DNA from 3 places in the Enterobacter dykesii genome. Region 2 is predicted to be linked to each of the others. Evidence: riboswitches for the same ligand, from Rfam matches in the RefSeq annotation. Region 2 holds a riboswitch; each other region holds the start of a gene.
What was found. A riboswitch is a leader RNA that binds a small molecule or an ion and turns the genes downstream of it on or off. The one in region 2 is predicted to bind thiamine pyrophosphate.
Positions count from the first base shown of each region.

Region 1: another riboswitch for thiamine pyrophosphate. It lies ahead of thiM (hydroxyethylthiazole kinase); the one in region 2 lies ahead of thiC (phosphomethylpyrimidine synthase ThiC).
Region 3: another riboswitch for thiamine pyrophosphate. It lies ahead of thiB (thiamine ABC transporter substrate binding subunit); the one in region 2 lies ahead of thiC (phosphomethylpyrimidine synthase ThiC).

Region 1 covers NZ_CP126604.1:2,997,987-3,000,252, forward strand. Annotated here, with positions in the region: gene thiD (bifunctional hydroxymethylpyrimidine kinase/phosphomethylpyrimidine kinase) at 1-103, opposite strand, end outside; gene thiM (hydroxyethylthiazole kinase) at 100-870, opposite strand; TPP riboswitch at 906-1,002, opposite strand; gene F0320_RS14350 (EAL domain-containing protein) at 1,394-2,065, shown strand.
Region 2 covers NZ_CP126604.1:217,499-219,764, reverse strand. Annotated here, with positions in the region: gene F0320_RS01000 (Rsd/AlgQ family anti-sigma factor) at 82-579, shown strand; TPP riboswitch at 634-745, shown strand; gene thiC (phosphomethylpyrimidine synthase ThiC) at 824-2,266, shown strand, end outside.
Region 3 covers NZ_CP126604.1:684,492-686,757, forward strand. Annotated here, with positions in the region: gene thiB (thiamine ABC transporter substrate binding subunit) at 1-965, opposite strand, end outside; gene thiP (thiamine/thiamine pyrophosphate ABC transporter permease ThiP) at 1-6, opposite strand, end outside; TPP riboswitch at 997-1,097, opposite strand; gene sgrR (HTH-type transcriptional regulator SgrR) at 1,134-2,266, opposite strand, start outside.

The DNA of each region.
Region 1 (2,266 bases), 1.8 Mb from region 2:
AGCCGTACGCGCCAAGGGCCGAGAAGGTTTTGAGATCGGCCTGGATACCCGCGCCGCCGCTGGGATCGGTGCCGGCAATGGTCAGGGCGTTAATCCGTTTCATGGCTGCTCCTCCAGCGTATAGAGCGCATCCAGGAACGCGCTGGCAAAACTGCCTGGCCCGCGTGACTGCGCAACGGCCACCGTTCCGGCTCGCTTCATCCATCCGCAGGCGGCAGTGACGTTATCCATCCGGTCGCCCGGCAGCGAGCAGCTCGCCGCCACAACGGCAGAAAGCGCGCATCCGGTTCCCACTACGCGCGTCATCAACGGATCGCCGCCCGTTACCGTGCGGGTGCGTTGCCCGTCAGTGATGTAATCCACCTCACCGGTGACGACCACAACGGCATTGGTCTGGCGCGCCAGCGCCTGTGCAGCGGGCACCGCGCTGGCTGCGGTATCGGTTGTATCGACACCGCGCCCGCCCGCGCTCATTTCGGCAAGGGCCAGAATCTCTGAGGCATTGCCGCGAATGGCGGCCGGTTTCAGGGCAAGGATTTGATGGCAAAAACGGGTGCGGAACGTAAGGGCACCCGCGGCAACCGGGTCCAGCGTCCAGGGCTTGCCTGCCGCCACCGCGCTTTCTATTGCGCGACGCATCGCCTGGGCGCGCGGCGAGGTCAGCGTACCAACGTTAACCAGCAGCGCATCGGCGATGCTGGCAAACTGTTCAGCCTCTTCGGCCTCAATCACCATCGCGGGTGATGCGCCAAGCGCCAGCAAAACGTTGGCCGTGAAGGTCTGTACGACATCGTTGGTCATACAGTGGGTCAGCGGAGAACGGGTTCGGAAGTGGTGTAAAACGTGTAAATCGAGCAGGTCAGGCTGCATGGGTTCGCTCCTGCCTTGCGTGAAGAAGCGATGACCGGGAAGGCATCTGACTTCCCTACGCTGGCATTATCCAGATCAGGTAATACGGGTATTTCTCAGCCTTCACAAAGAAGGGCACCCCGAGTCAAATAAAACAGAATCAAAAGCTTGCGATTAACGTCCCGTTAATCCCTGTTCTGGATCATGCCAGCGGAAAGCCAAAGACTCAACCATAAAAAATGCTCTGTGTCCCAGTTTGTGTCCCACGTTGTGTCCCACATTCAAACGACAAAAAGGCCGGGTTTCCCCAGCCTCGTTTAGTTGTGATCTTTCGTCGTTTTCGAACCCGTAGATATGAATGTGATGAAAAAGACCTGCTCTTGTTTCTCAACACAAGATTAATCTTAAAAATAAATTGTCATTACATTTCAAAAAGATACATCTATCGTTTTTATCGATCGTTATTTTATTATTGATCGTTATTATTGATCAATAATTTTTAAAGGTGCATTATCAGGCAGTTATCACTCAACTGGAACGTAACATGCACTCTGAATTCATTGCTGAACCCATCATGAACATTGAAGGTAAGCTGTTAGGAGTCGAACTTCTTACGCGGTTTGTCTCAGAGTCCAAACGACCCCTTCACCCAGCGTTTGTCATTTCAGGATGGGATTTCGATCAGAAACGCCTTTTTCTCTACAAACAGTTTGGGGTCATAGCCAGTAAGCAGGACTGGTTCGAGCATCACGGGTTGTTCTGCTCGCTCAATGTTGACTACGATATGGCGACACTCTTAAGGCATGACGGTTTGTTACAGCTAACTGTCAGTTCCATGCCGTTTATCAAACTTGAAATTTCTGAAGAATTTCCTGGTCTTGAGCAAGGGCTTAAAAGCCCGATTCTGAAATCACTATGTCAGGGTGTTAACTCACTGTGGCTGGATGACCTGGGAGCCGGAAATGCAAATGTTGCCAGCCTGCTTGAGGGTTACTTCGAAGTGGCGAAGATTGACCGTCATTTCTTCAATGAGCAAATTGATAAACCCACATTTCCCTTGTTGATAAAAAACATAAAGCGGTACTGCGAGAAGATAGTGGTGGAAGGCGTAGAGAGCAGACAATATCTCGACCTTCTACAGGAGGTTGGTATTTGGGGAGTTCAAGGATACCTTTTCAAATCAGTCCCGTTTCACAAGGTTAAAAAATTGCTATAAAAAAGCCGGGATTAACCCGGCTCTTATGTTTTCAGTTTTCGTTGTCGCTGTAGGTTGAGGTAATGCTTGATAGCCCCCTCAAGCCCAAGTCGCTCGACCTTATCGAGAAATGAAGAGCGCGGAATATCTCCTAGTGCCCTGCATAGCCCACTGACATTAATCAGGTCGTTATACTCTAGAGTCTTGACATGTGAAACCACC
Region 2 (2,266 bases):
CTTCGCTTCACTGACATGTTGTTAGCATTGTGGTTACATTCTGGATAAGCAGATTCAATCCTACATTTTGCGGAGTCGACCATGTTAAACCAGCTGCAAAGCCTGACTGAGCGCGTTAGAGGAAGTAACAAACTGGTGGATCGCTGGCTACATGTGCGCAAGCATCTACTCGTGGCTTATTACAATTTGGTCGGTATTAAGCCTGGCAAAGAATCGTTTATGCGACTGAATGAAAAAGCGCTGGATGATTTTTGTCAGGGCCTGGTCGACTATCTGTCCGACGGCCATTTCAATATTTATGAACGCATTATCCGTGAAATGGAAGGGACAACGCCGTATTTAGCAGCCAGCAAGCTCTATCCCCTTCTGGAAGCCAACACCCAGCAGATCATGGATTACTATGATTCCGCGCTCGAGAACGCTATCGACCACGATAACTACCTTGAGTTTCAGCAGGCGCTATCCGACCTCGGTGAAGCGCTGGAAGAGCGATTCACGCTGGAAGATAAGCTGATCGCCCTCGTGCTGGATAATGATTTGAACATCAGTAACGAAGAGAACGTCGCGCGCCCTGCTTGAGTTCTTCACCGTTAACGAGTAATTTACAACCATTCGCCCCTCTCACGAGGGGGATTTTTCTTGTCGGAGTGCCCAGCGCCTGAAAGCGCGGGCTGAGACCGTTAATTCGGGATCCGCGGAACCTGATCAGGCTAATACCTGCGAAGGGAACAAGAGTCACACTGCTGTTGAATCGTCCCCGGGCGATCCTCTCTTGCTTCATCCGTCGTCTGACAAGCCATGTCCTTCACTTTTGGAATGAGCTATGTCTACTGCAAAACTGACCCGCCGCGAACAGCGCGCACAGGCCCAACACTTCATCGACACGCTGGAAGGCACCGCTTTCCCGAACTCGAAACGCATCTATATTTCCGGCTCGCAGGCCGATATCCGCGTCCCAATGCGCGAAATTCAGCTTAGCCCGACGCTTGTCGGCGGCAGCAAAGATAACCCGCAGTATGAAGACAACGAAGCCGTGCCGGTATATGACACCTCCGGTCCGTACGGCGATCCTGATGTTGCCATTAACGTCCAGCAGGGTCTGGCGAAGCTGCGCCAGCCCTGGATTGACGCGCGTAACGACTGCGAAGAGCTGAGCGTGCGCAGCTCTGCGTACACCAAAGAGCGCCTGGCCGACGACGGTCTGGACGAGCTGCGCTTTACCGGCCTGCTGACGCCAAAACGCGCTAAGGCGGGCAAATGCGTGACCCAGTTGCACTACGCGCGCCGGGGTATCGTCACGCCGGAAATGGAGTTCATCGCCATCCGCGAAAACATGGGTCGCGAGCGCATCCGTAGCGAAGTGCTGCGCTATCAGCATCCGGGTGAAGGCTTTGGCGCTCGTCTGCCGGAGAACATCACGCCGGAGTTTGTGCGTGACGAAGTGGCCGCAGGCCGCGCGATTATCCCTGCCAACATCAACCACCCGGAATCCGAGCCGATGATTATCGGCCGCAACTTCCTGGTGAAGGTCAACGCTAACATCGGTAACTCGGCCGTCACCTCCTCCATCGAAGAAGAGGTGGAGAAGCTGGTCTGGTCCACGCGCTGGGGTGCGGACACGGTAATGGATCTCTCCACTGGCCGTTATATTCACGAAACCCGCGAATGGATCCTGCGTAACAGCCCGGTACCGATTGGCACCGTCCCGATTTATCAGGCGCTGGAGAAGGTCAACGGCATCGCCGAAGACCTTACCTGGGAAGCGTTCCGCGACACGCTGCTGGAGCAGGCCGAGCAGGGCGTGGACTACTTCACCATTCACGCGGGCGTGCTGCTGCGCTACGTGCCGATGACGGCTAAGCGTCTGACCGGCATCGTCTCGCGCGGCGGTTCCATCATGGCGAAGTGGTGCCTGTCCCATCACCAGGAAAACTTCCTCTACGAACACTTCCGCGAGATCTGCGAAATTTGCGCCGCGTATGATGTCTCTCTGTCGCTGGGCGACGGCCTGCGTCCGGGCTCTATTCGCGACGCGAACGACGAAGCGCAGTTTGCCGAACTGCACACGCTGGGCGAACTGACCAAAATCGCCTGGGAGTATGACGTGCAGGTGATGATTGAAGGTCCGGGACACGTGCCGATGCAGATGATCCGCCGCAACATGACCGAGGAGCTGGAGCTCTGCCACGAAGCGCCGTTCTATACCCTGGGGCCATTGACCACCGATATTGCGCCGGGCTATGACCACTTCACGTCAGGGATTGGG
Region 3 (2,266 bases), 470 kb from region 2:
TGCCATTCACTTACCCATGCTGCACGCTGCGCGGCGACCTGCTGCGGCGTAAATTCCAGCGAGGTGTTTGGTTTGGTCAGCTGCTCGAAACCTGCGGGCAGGGTAACGTTCGTGACCGGATACATCCAGTTGCCTGCGGGAATCGCATTCTGGAACCCCGGTGAAACCATAAACTTCAGAAACTTCTCGGCCAGCTCCGGCTGCTTGCTGGCGGCGGTACGCGCGGCGACTTCCACCTGCAGATAGTGCCCTTCCGCAAAATCTGCGGCTGCATAGTTGTCTTTCTTCTCGGCGATAATATGGTAGGCCGGAGAGGTGGTGTAGCTCAGCACCAGGTCGCTTTCACCTTTGAGGAACAGGCCATAGGCTTCGCTCCAGCCCTTGGTGACAGTGACGGTTTTAGCGGCCAGCTTCTGCCACGCCTCCTGCGCTTTATCCCCGTAAACCTTTTGCATCCACAGCAGCAGGCCCAGGCCTGGCGTGCTGGTGCGCGGATCTTCATAAATCACGCGCCATTTCTGGTCACTCTCAACCAGCTCTTTCAGGCTCTTCGGCGGGTTTTTCAGCTTATTTTTGTCGTAAACAAAAGCAAAGTAGCCATAGTCGAACGGCACAAAGGTGTCGTTTTTCCAGCCGCCCGGCACGTTAACGGCATCTGCCGCGACGCCGCTTTTAGCAAACAGTTTGGTCTGCGAGGCGGCTTCCAGCAGGTTGTTATCCAGCCCGAGCACCACGTCGGCCTTGCTGTTTTTCCCTTCCATGCGCAGACGGTTGAGTAGCGATACGCCATCTTCCAGCGCCACGAACTTCAGTTCGCAGTTACAGTCCGCTTCAAAGGCTTTTTTAACCACCGGGCCAGGGCCCCAGTCGGCAGAGAAGGAGTCGTAGGTGTAGACCGTCAGGACGGGCTTCGCAAAAGCAGGCAGCGCAAACAGCGCCAGCAGGGGGAGAACTTTTTTTAACACTTTGCACCTCAAGGTTGAGTGGCAAAGGATTTTGAGCGACAGCCTCAAATCCCTTCGCCGGCGTTATCCGGATCAGGTTCGACGGGTATTATCTCAGCGCACATCTGTGATGCAGCACCCCGTTGAGAACGGCGCTATTGTAATGATTTGGTGAATATTACGAAAGCGTTATGGCTCCGGCGGCGCAAACCAGGCGGATTTAAAATCAAACCAGCCCAGGGTGTTCATCCGCAGGCCGCGCATGCTGCGCTGGCCCTGGATCATCAGCCAGTGGTGGATCAAGGGTACGATCGCCTGCTCGGCCAGAAGCTGCTGGCACCAGGCTGCAAGATTCATTTCGCCCGCGCGCCACAGGGCGGCATCCTGCTGCCAGTCACGGTCGATGCAGTGCTGGATCAGCGGGACTTCATACAGGTGTGAAAATAATGAAAAATCGAGCGGCAGGGTAAAGTTGGCGCTGTTGAGCCAGATATCACTGGCGATCTCCCCCTGATGCCATTCGTCATAGTCCACTTCCCTGACCTCTAACCTGACCCCCTCGGCTGCCAGCAGTCGGGTCATGATTCTGGCGATAAAACGATGCTCCACGTGTTCGCGGTAGTAGGTCAGGGTGATGGACTCCAGCCCAGCGGGTTTGTCGCAGTGCACCGGGCGGGCGTGGTGCCAGCGCGGAAGCAGGCCGTACGCCGGGAACCAGTATGTCTGGTACTGCTCTTCCGCATGGTAAATCAGATTAGAAGGGGACAAAACGTGGCTAACCCACCTGCGGACGGCCTGGTTTGCCCCACGGTGGGTGCGGCGGTCAAAGAGAAGATAGTAGCATCCCTCCTCCAGGCGACTCTCCACGGCTTTTTCTCCCGTGGTGGGGCCTTCCAGCGTTAGGCCGGCGCTCAGCTCTTCATTGAGATCCGGTAATACCCAGACGTTCACCTCGTCGATGAGCGCCCGATAGCCAAAGTATTCATCGAACGCGCGGATTTTCAGCTGGTTGCTGTTATTGCGGGAGACGGAGTAGGGCCCGGTGCCAATTGGCAGGCTGGCAAAATTGTTCAATGTTTCCCACTCGCCGGGCAAAATCATCGACGGCACGTAGCCCAGCAGCCAGGGAAGCCACTTATCCTGCTGCGACAGCTCGATATCCAGCGTCCAGGCCGTGGGCGAGTGGACGCGGGAGATATGCGAGTAGAGCGGGAGCTTGCGGACGCGTTCCAGAGAGGCGATGACGTCGAGCATTTCCAGCTCGCGGCCGTGGTGAAAGTGGATGCCGGGGCGTAAAAAGAAGCGCCAGTGGCGGGGTGAAA